2 regions of the Shewanella septentrionalis genome follow, and region 2 is predicted to be linked to the other one. Evidence: predicted binding sites of a transcription regulator. Region 2 holds the regulator's gene; the other holds the start of a gene.
What was found. The regulator MetJ, encoded in region 2, represses methionine synthesis genes. The targets are predictions, from matches to a motif close to TAGACGTCTAGACGTCTA.
Positions count from the first base shown of each region.

Region 1: a site for MetJ is predicted at 2,582-2,599, ahead of msrA (peptide-methionine (S)-S-oxide reductase MsrA). Genes of this name have one in related genera too.

Region 1 covers NZ_JAMTCC010000002.1:176,288-184,223, reverse strand. Annotated here, with positions in the region: gene NE536_RS01940 (thiamine pyrophosphate-dependent dehydrogenase E1 component subunit alpha) at 1-1,072, opposite strand, end outside; gene astE (succinylglutamate desuccinylase) at 1,235-2,269, opposite strand; gene msrA (peptide-methionine (S)-S-oxide reductase MsrA) at 2,612-3,091, shown strand; gene pgm (phosphoglucomutase (alpha-D-glucose-1,6-bisphosphate-dependent)) at 3,204-4,856, opposite strand; gene seqA (replication initiation negative regulator SeqA) at 4,919-5,446, opposite strand; gene NE536_RS01915 (alpha/beta fold hydrolase) at 5,744-6,520, shown strand; gene NE536_RS01910 (DUF2788 domain-containing protein) at 6,622-6,843, shown strand; gene ybfE (LexA regulated protein) at 6,854-7,126, shown strand; gene fldA (flavodoxin FldA) at 7,181-7,708, shown strand; gene earP (elongation factor P maturation arginine rhamnosyltransferase EarP) at 7,821-7,936, shown strand, end outside.
Region 2 covers NZ_JAMTCC010000038.1:32,456-40,391, forward strand. Annotated here, with positions in the region: gene metF (methylenetetrahydrofolate reductase) at 1-186, opposite strand, end outside; gene NE536_RS18440 (bifunctional aspartate kinase/homoserine dehydrogenase II) at 404-2,797, opposite strand; gene metB (cystathionine gamma-synthase) at 2,809-3,972, opposite strand; gene metJ (met regulon transcriptional regulator MetJ) at 4,185-4,499, shown strand; gene NE536_RS18455 (sulfite exporter TauE/SafE family protein) at 4,581-5,324, shown strand; gene nrfD (NrfD/PsrC family molybdoenzyme membrane anchor subunit) at 5,429-6,376, opposite strand; gene NE536_RS18465 (4Fe-4S dicluster domain-containing protein) at 6,379-6,945, opposite strand; gene phsA (thiosulfate reductase PhsA) at 6,958-7,936, opposite strand, start outside.

The sequences.
Region 1 (7,936 bases), on a different contig from region 2:
CTTCAATAATTTCATCCAGCATAGGCACAGGAATTTTTTCAGCCACTTTTACCGCAGCCAATACTTCTTCACGATATTTCTCATGCAGTTTCACATCATCCGCTTCAGCTAACCAACCTTTGTTGATAAGCCATAATTTGAAGCGTTTAACCGGATCGTGTTGCTGCCACTTGGCTTCTTCATCTTTCGAGCGATAACCTGATGGATCGTCTGATGATGAATGTGCACCGAGACGGTAAGTCATGGCTTCAATCAGCACAGGCGCATTATGCTCAATCGCATAGGCGCGGGCTTGCTGGGTTGCCGCTAACACGGCCAGCATGTCATTGCCGTCAACACGAATAGTGTGCATGCCATAACCCACACCGCGACTCGCAATACCGTTACCGGCAAACTGCTCTTCAGTTGGGGTTGAAATGGCGTAGCCATTGTTACGACAGAAGAAAATCACTGGACACTTCAATACTGCGGCCATGTTTAGACCGGCATGGAAGTCCCCTTCCGATGCAGCGCCTTCGCCAAAATAGCAAACCGCGACTTTGCGCTTACCTTGCATTTTTAAGCTGTAGCCCACACCCGTCGCCTGCGGGATTTGTGTCGCAAGGGGTGAAGAAATCGTTTGATAATGCAATGCTGCACTACCGTAGTGAATAGGCATTTGGCGACCTTTACCGAGATCTTTCTCGTTACTGAACATCTGATTCATAAACTGTTCAGTGGTAAAACCGCGATAACGCAGCGCCGCATGCTCACGGTATTGCGCGAGGATAACGTCTTCTTGATCGAGTGCGGCTACACTGCCGACAATCGCCGCTTCTTCACCCGTACAGGTCATATAAAAGCTGATGCGCCCTTGGCGCTGGGCACCTAACATACGTTCATCAAGTACCCGAGTGAACACGCAGGTATCGTAAATTTTAGTGGCTAAGGTTTCATCTATCACAGGCAAAACCGCGGTTTCATAAGTGGTGCCGTCGGCTTGTAGAATTCGAAGGATAGGAATGTGTAGCGATGCCTTATCCAAGAAGCCGACACGGTGCACTGTATCAGTGTTGAGTGTTGCTTTGCTCATATTGTGCTCTTGTTATCTCATTACGCACCAAAGCGTTTTGATGCGTCTGTTTATACGAATATGCCCGACGAACATTACGTTAACGTAAACTACCTATCAACCATTGGCATAGCTCAAACTACAAGTTATCCCTGCCTCGCATGTATATATTGCTTTACAAGCCTAACGCACGTCCGCATTCACCGCAGGGATCAGGCAAATCACAGTGCGATTGCCAATAGGCACTTTGGCATTAGGGAACACGACAGACTCAAACTCATGTTCCACTTTAATTTCTTGCCCACCTTCCCGCGCTAATACAAAACCTTTCGGGAAAGATCTGAAGTTTTCGACATCGGTTGCGAAGGTAAATTCAAAATCATCGAAATGTTTATTGATGACCCGGCACACTTGGTACAAGTTAACCTTATCGGCATCAAATGCATCCAACTCCAACGGCTTAGCGGTGATCAAGCGCATAAACATTTCATGGGTCGCGATAAAACGCGTCATGTCGTTCTGCCCCATGGGATAGACTTTGCCAAGCTCAATGGTAAAGGCATCGGCGCCGTAGTGTTCGGAGGAAAAATAGCTAAAGGTCGTGGTCGGTTCGTGGTGAAAAAGAACCGTATCGACGCCGCTTGCGGCTAAAAACATGATTTGCTCGCCGCTAAAGGCACGCCCTGGACGATAGGGATAGATAGCGAACTTTTCATGCTTCGAGGCGCGCATCGCCGTGTGCAGATCATAATGAATGCGCTGACGACCATCTGCAACCGCGGTATAAAAACGGTCCACATAGGCTTCGAGTTTTTTGGCGCGCACTCGCTCAGGATTGACTAATCCCGGAGGATTGGAATGCTCACCACTAAACAGACGATTCATGTTCTCATCGATAATCCGCGTGCCGTTATTAATCGCTAATGGATTACCAATCAGGAATAAAGTGCGCTGTTTCGCGATGATCTTTTGCTGTAAAAGCTGCTTAATTAAGCCATTGCAGAGTTCAATGGGCGCGGTCTCGTTACCGTGAACACCGCAAGAAAGGACAACATCTTTTCCTTCATTCTGGGCGGGCTCAAAAACGATAACGCCAGTATCCCACACTTCAACTTGGGTATGGTCGCCTAAGCTAAATGAAAACTCGCCATCGAACTGTTCAGGATGGGCTAAGGTGAGCGCTAAAAAATCCTTTGAATCTAACAGAGCTTGTAACACAGAATTCTCCTTATAATGGTGTGTAACAGTAACGGCGCAATAGCATCAGTGCAGATAGCAATAACCACTCAAGCATTCATCTCACCGCGGTTAGGCTTACTCGCACCTTAAAAAGCGGCTTCAATACTAACACATGTTTTTAATGCTGTTCTCAGACATTTATCGCCATAGGACCCAGTTTTGAACGGAATAAGATCAACGCGGCGCTTTGCTATGCCGAGTGTAAATTTCCAATCATCTTATCGAAAAATCGTCCTGCATAAATATTCCTGCTAGAGGCTTGCTTTTGCGCGCGAGTTTTATCACAATCCTTAGCCATCTAGACTTCTATTGGATTTAATTATGGCGTTAGCAACCTTTGGTGCCGGCTGTTTCTGGGGCGTAGAGTATTTTTTTAGACAAGTGAATGGCGTATCGAATGCCACCTGCGGCTATATGGGCGGCAATAATAGCGCGACCACCTATGAAGAAGTCAAAAAAGGCAAAACGGGCCACGCCGAAGTGGTACAAGTGGAATTTGACCCTGCCTTGGTCAGTTATGAAGACTTGCTCGAGGTATTTTGGAAAAACCACAATCCAACCAGCCTGAACATGCAAGGTGGAGATATAGGCACTCAATACCGCAGCACGATTTTCTTCCATGACAGTGAACAAAAAGCCGCAGCAGAAGCCTCAAAATTAGCTTTTGCCCGCTCAGGTCGTTGGGGATTACGCCATATCGTGACTGAAATAGTGCCATTGCAACAGTTCCATGTGGCAGAGGAATATCACCAAAATTACATTGATAAAAATAACTTACCGAGTTGTCATATCGAGTACTAAATACAGTCAAATCAGCATGAGTTTAATACTCATAACTGGCATTAGACACAAACAAAAACGCACTCAAAACTGAGTGCGTTTGTTTTTAATACTTTATAAACCTACTGCTGCATTAAGCGTTCAGCGCCTTATCAATTAATGCCTGCGCATCTTTGATAATTTCAGCTAAATGCTGCTCACTGATAAAACTCTCGCCGTAGATTTTAAATAACGCTTCCGTGCCCGATGGACGCGCCGCAAACCAACCATTCGCCGTAGTCACTTTAATGCCACCAATGGCAGCATTATTGCCCGGTGCATGGGTTAACACGTTTTCGATTGCCTCACCCGCAAGCACTGTGGCATTTAAGGTTTCAGCATTTAATAACGCAAATTTGGCCTTGTTTTCAAGACTGATTGGGCTATCGATACGCTTGTAAAAGCTTTGGCCAAATTGTTTTACTAGCTCTTGATGGCGTTGACCTGGAGTTTTACCTGTCACCGCAAGAATTTCTGCGGCAAGTAACCCTAGAATAAAGCCGTCTTTATCTGTACACCACGTAGTGCCATCACGGCGCAAAAACGCCGCGCCAGCGCTCTCTTCACCGCCAAAGGCGATGGTGGCTTCGGCTAAACCATCAACAAACCACTTAAAACCCACAGGCACTTCGAGTAACTTTTTGCCATGGAAAGCACAGATTTTATCGATAAGCGCACTCGATACTAAGGTTTTACCTATGGCTAAGCTATCGCTCCAATCCGGTCTGTGCGTCAGTAAATAATCGATAGCGACCGCAAGGTAGTGATTAGGGTCCATCAAGCCTGTACCAGGGCAGACAATGCCGTGGCGGTCATAGTCAGGATCATTGCCAAGGCATAAATCAAAGGATTCTTTATGGGCGAGTAACCCTGCCATCGCATAGGTAGACGAGCAATCCATGCGGATTTTGCCGTCTTTATCCAGCGGCATAAAGCTAAAGCTTGGGTCAACTTTATCATTGACTAAGGTGATATCGAGCCCATAACGCGCGGCAATCGGTGCCCAGTAGAAAATCCCTGAACCACCGAGCGGGTCAACACCGATACGCAGCTTAGCGTTGGCAATCGCCTGCATATCGATAACATTTTCTAAATCAGCCACATAGGGCGTTACCAAATCAATGGCGTTGACATAGCCTGAGGCCAGCGCTTCGGCATACGCTAATTTTTGCACGCCAGCTAACGCTTGGCGTAAGTAATCATTGGCACGCGACTCAATCCAAGCCGTGATATTACCTTCGGCCGGTCCACCATGGGGTGGATTGTATTTGATCCCGCCATCTTGAGGCGGATTGTGGGAAGGCGTGATAATCAAACCATCGGAAAGAGGCGCACCTGTGATATTTGCTTCGCGATTGGCGCAAATCACTCCATGGGACACCACAGGCGTTGGCGTGAAACCATCATTCTGCTGGATATGCACAGTGACTTTATTTGCCGCCAGCACTTCAATGGCCGATAAATAAGCGGCGTAGGATAACGCATGGGTGTCAATCCCGAGGATCAACGGCCCATTGATATTCACCGATTGGCGATAATCCACCACAGCTTGGGTAATCGCCCAAATGTGTTGTTGGTTAAAACTGCCATTAAAAGCGCAGCCTCTGTGCCCAGAAGTGCCAAAGGTAACGCGTTGTTGTACGTCATCCATATTTGGCGTGATGCTGTAATAGTGGCTCATCAGTTTTGGAATATTGACCAGATCCGTCTGATTAGCGATTTGTCCTGCCCTTTGATGTATTGCCACCTATGGCTCTCCTGCACTCAATTACAAATAAAAACAATGATTAAACTTAGCTCAATAGCGGATTAAACGCGCTCGGCTATGCCAGCTGCAACCGTTGCATCACAGCCAAATTGCACTAAGACTTCGGATAAAATGGTGCGTTTCTTGGCGGTATTGTTATTGCTCGTCACCCAAAAACCACTGGTACCGATTTCTTTAGGATTCGCCGAGGCACTCGCTTCCAGTAATTGCTCTTTCGAACGGGCAAAATACAAACGATCGCGCCCTTGGATCTGCAGAATTTGCGAGAACTGCTCTGGGGCTAATTGATACAGACTTTCGAGCAAAAAGAGGAAACGCCCTACCGCGCCTTTTTGTTGCGATAACAGATGTTCATCGACTAAGCGACTAAAGTCATTCACAGCAGGTGCAGCTTGAATCGGCTCAGCCTCTAAACTTGGTTGGCTTATCGCCAAAGGCTGAGGTGGTTCGACCGCATCGACGGACAGGCCGAGTAATCGACGAAGAATGTCAGAGGCGCTCTCACCAATACGTTCTGTTTTGCTGGCAATATGACGATAGAGCTCTTCATCAACTTCGATATATTTCATAACCTTAATTATCCTTTGTTATTCGACAGGCTTAACCGAAAAAAGTGTACCACAGCGATCGGGGCAGATCATTGCGATCGGTTACCAGTGTATCCATGTCTATCAATCTGATAAAGCGCCATTATTCTAAAAATGCGTGAAATAGCACAGCAAACTAGCAGATAATCGACAATTGCCGAAAAAGCGCCCAAGTTCATCGCTGCATACACGCCAAAGTAGCAACTGACTTGTCAAGCCAACGGCATTAAGGGCACAATTCGCGCCACGTTAAGCTAAACATATCCAACAGGAATCACCATGAACTTTGTTTCTACAGGCCAAGGACCCGCAGTACTCTTGATCCACGGCTTGTTCGGCAACCTAGATAACCTCAAAGGCCTAGGGCAAGTATTAGAAAGCCAGTATCAGGTTATTCGTGTCGATGTGCCCAATCATGGTTTAAGTGAGCATTGGGATGAGATGGATTACCCTCGCCTCGCCACGGCCATGGTTTCATTACTCGACGAACTGGCTATTGAACGCGCCCATATAGTGGGTCACTCCATGGGCGGTAAAATCGCCATGGCGACAGCGTTAGCCTTTCCAGAGCGCATTATCAGCATGGTGGCAGCCGATATTGCCCCCGTCGCCTATGAGCCAAGACATGACTTAGTGTTTGCCGCATTAGCAAGTCTGCCCTTAGAAGGTCATACCGACAGACGCTTTGCCCTTAACCACTTAATAGACAAAGGTATCGACGAAGCCACGGCGCAGTTTTTACTCAAAAACCTGCAACGTACCGACACGGGCTTTCGTTGGAAGCTGAACTTAAGTGGTCTAAAGGCTTGTTACCCCAACATTATTGGTTGGCACAATCAGGTGCCCAATTCAGTACAAAGCTATAATGGCCCGAGTCTATTTATTCGCGGCGGTGACTCAAATTATGTTACTGGAGAACACAGAAGCGCTATCATGGCGCAATTCCCTGCAGCGCAGGCGAAAACCCTCGAAGGCTGTGGTCATTGGTTACATGCACAGAAACCCGCCATCTTTAACCGGATTGTGTCTGAATTTATTGACAAACAATCAATGTAAATCAGCAGCAAACTCGACCTAAAGCATATGGTAGCCGCCATCTTGATGTGATATATTCGCGCCTCTTTTGGCCTTAGAACACTCTCGAGGACTAAGAAAGTATGTTATCTCAGTACATGGAACAAATTGAAACCATCGGCCTGAACCTGTTTTTTGCCTCGATATTTTTCTTTATCGGCATGGCCATCCACGATGTGCTTAAACAAGGTAACGTGCCGAAATTTGGTCGATTTATTGTTTGGTTAGTGTTATTTCTCGGCTGCGCCGGGTTTATTGTAAAAGGTATTATCCAGATCACTTGGGAAGGCTCAGGGATCGGTTAACAATAAGAACATGGCAAAAGAAGCGACAGACAGAACCACCATTGACCTTTTTGCCAATGAAAAGCGCCGGGGCCGCCCACGAAGTAATCCTTTGTCCCGTAGCCAGCAGCTTAAGGTCAACAAACGCAATCAAATCCAGCGCGATAAAGCCAACGGATTAAAGCGAATAGAGTTAAAGGTGTCACAAGATTTGTATGACGCCTTGAATGAGCAGGCATTGGCCAGTAACATCAGCCGTAGCCAGTTAATCGAATTAATTCTTCAGCAACAAGTTGAGTGCTGAACGAGTACCAGCAAGATTAACCTAATAAGTGAACTAGACATTAAAGGATAGACAATGGCAACTGTAGGTCTTTTTTTCGGTAGCGACACAGGTAACACCGAAGCTGTAGCCAAGATGATCCAGAAAAAACTGGGTAAAAAAATGGTTGAGGTGAAAGATATCGCCAAAAGTACCAAAGAACAGATTGCAGAGTATGACTTGCTGCTGTTCGGCATCCCGACCTGGTATTACGGTGAAGCGCAATGTGACTGGGATGATTTCTTCCCTGAATTAGAGCAAATTGATTTTACTGACAAACTTGTCGCTATTTTTGGTTGTGGTGATCAAGAAGACTACGCTGAGTATTTCCTTGATGCCATGGGCATGGTTGGCGATATCGTTCAGGCGCGTGGTGGTATCATCATTGGTCACTGGCCAACTGCAAGCTACAACTTCGAAGCCTCTAAGGGTCAAGTTGATGACGACCACTTTATTGGTTTAGGTATCGATGAAGATCGTCAGCCAGAACTGACCGAAGAACGCGTTGATGCTTGGGTTAAGCAAATTTACGAAGAAATGTGCTTAGCTGAATTAGAAGACTAATTGGGCTAACCATTCGATTAAAGCGGCCTTAACGCCGCTTTTTTTATGCTTATATTTCTACTTGTTTCAACTATCTACTTGTTGTAACTAAGAATAACGACATACCACACTCATGACCAACACACACCGCTCCACTCATTGGGATATCTTTTGTACCGTCGTCGATAACTATGGCGATATTGGCGTCACTTGGCGTTTAGCCAAACAAATGGCTAATGAGTACCAGAT
Region 2 (7,936 bases):
AGCACCGTAAGTCACAGACACAAACTTAGGATTCAGCGGCTCTAAACGACGGATAGAGTTCCACAGGATTTGTTCCATTTCGGGGGTCGATGGCGGAAAAAACTCAAAAGAAACATTAATATCGCCATTAAGCTCAGACAAACTCTGGTTCAGCGATTGTGAATGTTGTGCGTGATGAAAAGCCATGTGTATTTCCTCAACCGCCCTTGGCGCGACTCTTTGCTAGTATGAATTCGTTCAAATGGACGTTTGGACGTCTATATGTCCATATACTAGAGAAACTGAGATGTAAGTCAAGCCAAAAAATGTCCATAAGCCGCATTTAATCTCGGTTAATTCGATAGATTTATTCTAGCCAATAAAAAAGGACTCGAAGGAGTCCTTAAAGAAGCTTGATATCGCGTTATTCCTGCAGCAGATCGCGACAGATCTGCGTCAGATCCGACTGCACCGCCGCCGCTGTCACTTCGCGTCCGGCGCCCGGCCCACGGATGATCAGCGGATTACCTTGGTAGAAGGCACTGCGGATCACAAACACGTTATCGCCGGGGGTCAAATTAGCGTAGGGATGATAGGCATCAATCCATTGCAAACCGACTTCGGCTTTAAGCTCTGGGCCGCTGTTATCTAAGGATGCCACGTATCTGAGCACCTTATTTTGCTCCGCCGCCGCACCATACTGTTGCAGCAGATCGGCATCTAACTCGGCAATGCGGGTGAGAAATTGATCTAAGGGAATATCCGCCAAATCGGCTGGCACTAATGAGCGTAATTCAATATCTTCAAGCTCGATTTCAAGGCCAATTTCACGGGCCAAAATGAGCAGTTTACGCTGCATGTCACGACCAGACAGATCGTCGCGGGGATCGGGTTCAGTGATACCTAAGCCTCTGGCTTCAATCACTAATTCAGAGAAAGGCTTGCTGGTATCGTATTTTTCAAATAACCAACATAAGGTGCCGGAGAAAATCCCGCCCACGGCTTCAACGCTATCACCGCTGTTACGCAGATCATTTAACGCATGTTGGATGGGTAAACCTGCGCCACAGCTGGCGTTATAACGCCAAAATAAACGACGATTACCCAGTTGCTGCTTTAACTCACGGTAGAAAGGCAGTGGACCCGAGCCCGCGAGTTTATTCGCGCTCACCACATGGATGCCGCGCTCAAATAGCTCTGGATATTGCAGCGTCAAACTGGCGCTGGCACTGATATCTAAGGCCACCAGCTCATCGCAGTTAACCCGTTCTAATTGCTCGAACAAGTGCTCGTACTGCCAAGGCGTAGCCTCGGTATTAAACTCAGTCTGCCACGCGGCAAGATTAATGCCTGTGGATTTAATCAAGGCTTTACTCGAACTGACTAAACCGACTAACTCAACACTGGCTTCGAGTTCATGATCCAGTGATGGCGACACCGACTTAAACAAATCGACCCAAGCCTCACCTATGTTGCCCACGCCGAGCAGTAAGACACCAATGCGTTTACGCGGCCCAGCGCAGCGACGGTGGACTTTTTGGGTTAACAGATTCACCTGTGACTGGGGCACTAACGTCACTAAACTTAAATCGCCACTGAACAAAGGTTTAGCATCACGGCTTAATAAACGGGCAAAGCTACGGCGATAATGTTCGGCATCGGCACTCACTAACGCCACTAGGCCGAGATCTGTGTTGATCTGTTGTTCGCTGATCCCTAATGCTTGTGCCTCGGCATCGAGTAATCTTTGAACTTGTTTTTGATTCTCAGCGGTATAAGCAAGTTCAACCCTTTGATGGGCAGAGGTCCAATGGGCCAATGGCGTTAAACCCGCTGCGATCAACGAATCTAATAGGCTCGTTAATTCGCCCGTAAGCTTAAAGCCGAATAGGACCACAGCATTGAGATTAGTCACCACAGGCGCGCTCGCCGACGAACTGTGGGGCGCAATCAAGGTAAAGTCGGTGTGGGATGCATAACTTGAGCGCACCGCTAAACTCACTTCGGTATTAAACAGCGGCTGCAAAGTACGCGAATGCAATACTGGCGAGCCTAAACGCGCTAAGCGGTCAGCTTCGGCAAGAGACATGCTTTTTAGTAATTTAGCATCGTTGATCTTATTAGGGTCGGCATTGAACACCCCTTCCACATCGGTCCAAATGGTCACGCGCTCAATATCGGCAAGGCTGGCAATCAAGCTAGCGCTAAAATCGGAACCATTACGACCAAGTAATAAAGTATCGCCGCGCTCGTTAGCGCAGATAAAGCCTGTGATCACTAAGCGTTCATTTGGGTGGGCGGCCAATAGCGCTTGTACTTTAGCGCGGGATTCTTGCACCCGAATTTGCGGCACGGCGGCTTCATCGGCCACTAAAATTGAACAGGCATCCACATGGCTTGCCGCCACGCCAGATTCGCGCAGTAGCGCCGCCATTAAACGTGCCGACCAACGTTCGCCAAAGCTCACCACATGGTTGATTTGGTATTCATTGCGCTCATCTAAGGACAACAAGCTGATGAGTTGCGCTTTATCTGTGGCCAAACGCTCACGCAGATCGCGAGCTTGTTCATTCGACAACAACTGCTCAATCAACCCCTGTTGGTAGCTGATCAGCACTTGTAACTCTTCTTGCCATAGCTGACCCGCATCACGCAGCGCTAATAATTTATACAGGAAATTCGTGCTTTTACCCGCCGCAGAGACCACAACGAGATCATCACTATGACCGTGGGTTAACAGGATATGGGCAACTCGACGATAACAATCGGCATCCGCTAAACTGGAGCCACCAAATTTATGTAAGTGACAACGTGCCATCTATTATTCCTCTACTGACAAGCCGCAACGGCGGCTAATCCTGCTTGAATATCTGCAACTAAATCGGCGGCATCTTCAATACCCACCGATAGACGCAATAGGGTGTCCTTAATACCAGCCTCGAAGCGCGCTTGCGGCTCCATGGCTCTGTGGGTCATAGTGGCAGGCACGGCCACTAAACTTTCGACGCCACCTAAACTTTCCGCCACGCTAAATAAGCTGAGTGCACCTAAAAAGGCCACCACTTCGGCCTCGCCGCCTTTGAGCTCAAAGCTCAGCATAGCGCCAAAGCCCTGTTGTTGCTTGGCCGCAATGGCGTGACCTGGGTGATCCGCAAGACCGGGGTAATAGACTTTGCTCACCACAGGGCTTTGCGTTAATACCTCAATAATACGCTGGGCATTGGTTTGATGCTCGCGAATACGCACCGCTAAGGTACGCAGGCCGCGCAGGGTCAGATAACTGTCGAAGGCTGACCCCGTTAAGCCTAGAGTGTTCGACCACCAATGTAAGCTTTCACCGATTTGCGCGTCTTTAGCGACCACTGCGCCGCCGACCACATCGCTGTGACCATTGATATATTTAGTGGTGGAGTGGATAACGATATCCGCGCCTAACAATAGGGGTTGTTGCAATATCGGCGATAAAAAGGTGTTATCGACCACCACCAGCGCGCCGACCCCATGGCTCGCCTTAGCAATAGCTTCGATATCCACCACACGCAATAACGGGTTCGATGGGGTTTCGAGCCACACCATCTTAGGATTCTGCGCAATGGCGGCGGCTAACGCTTGGCTGTCGGTTTGGTCAACCACAATCAGCTTAAACTGGCCTTTCTTCGCCAAGTTGGTAAATAAACGGTAGGAGCCGCCGTAACAATCGTGGGGCACGACCAATAGGTCATCGGGGCCGAGCAAAGTGGTCACTAAGGTGATGGCCGCCATGCCAGTGCAGGTCACTATACCAGTGGCGCCCTTTTCTAATTGCGCTAATGCTTCGCCTAAAATGCAGCGCGTTGGGTTGCCTGAACGACTGTAATCGAATTCGCGGGGATTTTTATGACCATCGAAGGCGTAATTAGTCGACAAATAAATCGGTGGCACAACTGCACCATATTGAGTATCGCTTTCGATACCCTGACGCACTGCCAGTGTGGCTAATTGACGCTCTGCCATGGGTGGACTCCTAAATTCGGTAGACTGATAGAGATGTCTGGACGTCTAAATGTACCTAAGCCCAACGCCATCGTCAATAGGCGTGAAGACGTTTAGACGTCTAAACATAAAGAAATCTGTTTGCAATCACAAAGAAATAGTAGCAATAATTTGACTGTTGTTTGTAAGGGTTTAAAATCTGCCCCGAATTTAGCGTTATAACAGGTGAGTCAATGACTGAATGGAATGGGGAATACATCAGCCCCTATGCTGAACATGGCAAGAAGAATGAACAAGTAAAAAAAATTACTGTGTCTATTCCGCTCAAAGTGCTTAAGGTCCTTACGGACGAACGAACTCGTCGTCAGGTCAATAATTTGCGTCACGCCACCAACAGCGAGCTGTTGTGTGAGGCATTTTTGCACGCCTACACTGGCCAGCCATTGCCTAACGATGAAGATCTGTCAAAAGATAGCCCAGACAGCATTCCCGCCGAAGCCAAGTTGCTGATGGACGAGATGGGGATCGAGTGGGAAGACATGGAATAGCGACTTGTCGCTGGCAAAGTTACATCACAGTGCTCATCAATAGGGATCGTTAACGATCCCTTTTTGTTTATATGGAATCCTATGTTTTCTATGATAGATCCACAGACTCTTGCCTTGGCCTCGCTGATTGTATTTCTTGGCGCCTTAACCCAGAGCCTGATTGGGTTTGGCCTAGCGGTTGTCGCCAGCCCTTTGCTGTATATCGTCGATCCGCAGCTCGTACCGGGTCCCGTTATTGCCATGGGATTTACCATCTCGCTACTGACCTTATTCCGGGAACGTGGTCATTTAGAATTCAATGGCTTGCAATATGCGCTCCTAGGTCGCGTGCCCGGCGGTTTTATCGGCGCGAGCCTGTTGCTGTTTGCGCCTCAGCCCATACTCGGGTTATCCATCGCCGCCATTGTGACTGTCGCAGTGATCCTCAGCCTGTATAAATTCAGCCTGCCAGTGAATAAGAAAACCCTCTTCGGTGCGGGTGTGGTTTCAGGGATCTTCGGCAATATCGCCGCGATTGGTGGCCCGCCGATGGCGATTCTATTGTCAGGCAAAGACGCTTCGCAGTTTCGCGCCGCCCTGTCGGCCTTCTTCATTTTTAGTTCCACCATAGCTATGGTCATTCTGGCGATCACTGGCTTATTAGAATTGAAGCACCTGTGGCTGTCGTTAATGTTGCTGCCTTCTGTGCTTTTAGGGTATTTAGTCGCGGGGCGATTGGTGGGCAGTGTCGATAAAGATAAAACTAAAATGGCGACGTTAGTCCTGTGCAGTATCAGCGCCTTAGTGCTAACGGTGAAATCGGTTATCGAGTTATTGCCCCAATAAGCGTCCTGCTTGTATTGGCAAATCATCTGAAGATTCAAACAATAAAAAGCACTGACATTGTCAGTGCTTTTCTTTATCTATCAATATCTAAAGCCAGCTTACACTCAGCTTAAATAGCTTTGCCCTGCGTACACAATAAAGTGTCTTAGAGCGAGTACGCCGGTTAAGCTCGCGCAGGCAACCATGATCATTGCGCCCTTAGTATGGCGAGTCGCGGCTGGTAGCAACATGAACAGCAATGGAATACCAAAACCTATACCGACGACGCCTATCCAGAACACGCTTGCCCATAGCCCAGAGGTTAACGACGCTAAGGCCGCAGCCGCCGCGCCGCCCTTGAAGTACAAGGCGCAGAACAACATGAACAGGAACAGGATTTCAATCGCCATCACAGGCAATTCTAAACCGTGCATCTTCACTAAAGTTTTGTCGTGGCTGTCCGTCTTAAACATCAGCAACGCCAGTACCGCATTTGCCGCAGCGCCCGCCGACAAACCCGACACTAAAAACAGCGCAGGCAGTACCGCAGTGTTGAGCATAGGATAGGCATTCATCGCCGAAATTAAGAAGCCAGTGTAAGCCCCTACGCCAATGGCGAGGACAAACAACAATACTTCAATCAGCTTTCGAAATGGCATAAGTAACTTAGCGATAGGTGTTAGGAAACCCAAACCCCATTTTGGTAAGTCATCCCGCAGCACAATAATGGCGTATGCAAAGGCCAAGGGAGAATACGCCAGCAGCGCCAGCACCCCGATTGCCATAACAGACTGGAAGTTATAGTGAATTAAGATCAACCAAAAGTGGAATGGTTTGGTTAAGTCAAACACTAAACAAGCTAGACCTAAGCTAATTGCTACAGGCCCAATAATGGCTGCCGCCTTAAGAATGCTGCTTTCAGCTCCCGCGCTGAGTTCCTTATTCGCCCAGCGTAAACCAATGCCAATCAATAAACTGCCCGCGGATAACCCCGCCATAAACAGGTAAACGGCGATGACCCAGTGCCAAGTGACAGGATCATATTGCGCCATGTCGCCCCAAGTATTGTTCATAATCAAATCCCCCCTCTTTTGGTAGGAACGCGATACACCCTAGGTTTAGTGCCCAAATGGGTTTTATCTTGGTAAGTGATTTTAGTGTTGAGCATGATGGCCACTTCACTCTTAGGATCATTGGCATCGCCAAACACTAAGGCATCGGTTGGACACACAGTCACACACGCTGGCTCTTCGCCCCGTGCTAAACGCGTATCCTTACAGAAGTTACACTTATCCGCCGCCTTGGTTTCTGGGTTCATAAAGCGCACTTTATAAGGGCACGCTGCCACACAGTACATACAACCGACACACTTCTCGGTATGGATAGAGATAATACCGTCTTCACCCACATAGGCCGCGCCCGTTGGGCACACCTTAACGCAGGGCGCATCTTCACATTGCTGGCAAGATACCCTGTGGTATTTGAAGTGCAGATTTGGCATCTCACCAAAGGGGCCTTCCACTCGCACTTGCAAACGAGTAACGCCTTCGGGTACGCCATTTTCACTGCGACACGCCACGTTACAAGCTTGGCAGCCGATGCACTTATTCTCGTCGTGCACCATTACATATCGTTTATTCATTTAAGCCTCCGATTAGCGCTTTGCCAGCGTGACGCCCGTGGTGTGCACTGTCATGCCACACACAGGAGCAGTAACGTGCGGTAGTAAGTTACCGCAGTGGATACCTTTGCCCGTTGCTCTGACCAACTCTTTGTTTTTAGAACCAAAGCCCATGTAAGCAAACACAGTATCTTGGCGAATACCCGGCGTGACTAAGGCATGGCCTTCTTCTGTGCCAACACTGCTGGTGAGGCGGATTGGGTCGCCATTGCTGATCCCTAATTTGCCCGCAGTGATGGGGTGAACCCACACAGCGTTATCCGACATCAGGTTAGCGAGCATAGGTACATTGTGGGTGGCGCCATTGGTGTGCACCGCCACTTTGCCTTGGATAAAGTACAGCTCATCTGCTTTTTTAAGATGCACTTCGCGGAACTTGATCACCCCACGGCCCGGTGCCATGGCTTCGACTTTGGCGGAGGTGAGTTCAATCTTGCCACTCGGGGTTTTAAAGGTGAGTGCGCTTGCATAAGTGCCGTCGTCATCGGCAGGTCGCGCATTGGGGTATGCCTTAATAAACTCGGCAACCATCTTAGGCTCGCACAACATAATTGGCTTACCAAAACTCACAAAACCTTCGTCTTTAATACGGCGCAGCAGGTCAGTGTCACGGTTCACCTGCAGCATTTGCAGGGTTTCCATGTTTTCCCATGGATAGAACTCGCCAAGGCCCATAGCCACGCCCACATCCTTAAAGATCTGCCAAGAAGGCTTAGTATCACCTAAGGTTTCAACGACTCGTTGGCGCACATAATAGGCGGGATTTTTACCTGACTTATCGGCAATTTCTTCATCACGTTCAAGATAAGTCGACTCAGGTAAAATCACGTCCGCATAGGCGGCGGTTTCACTGATATACACATCGCACACGGCAACAAAGTCGAGCTTTTTCATCGCTTCAACAACGCGCGCCCTGTCTGTCATGGTTTGCATTGGGTTAGTGCGTGACATC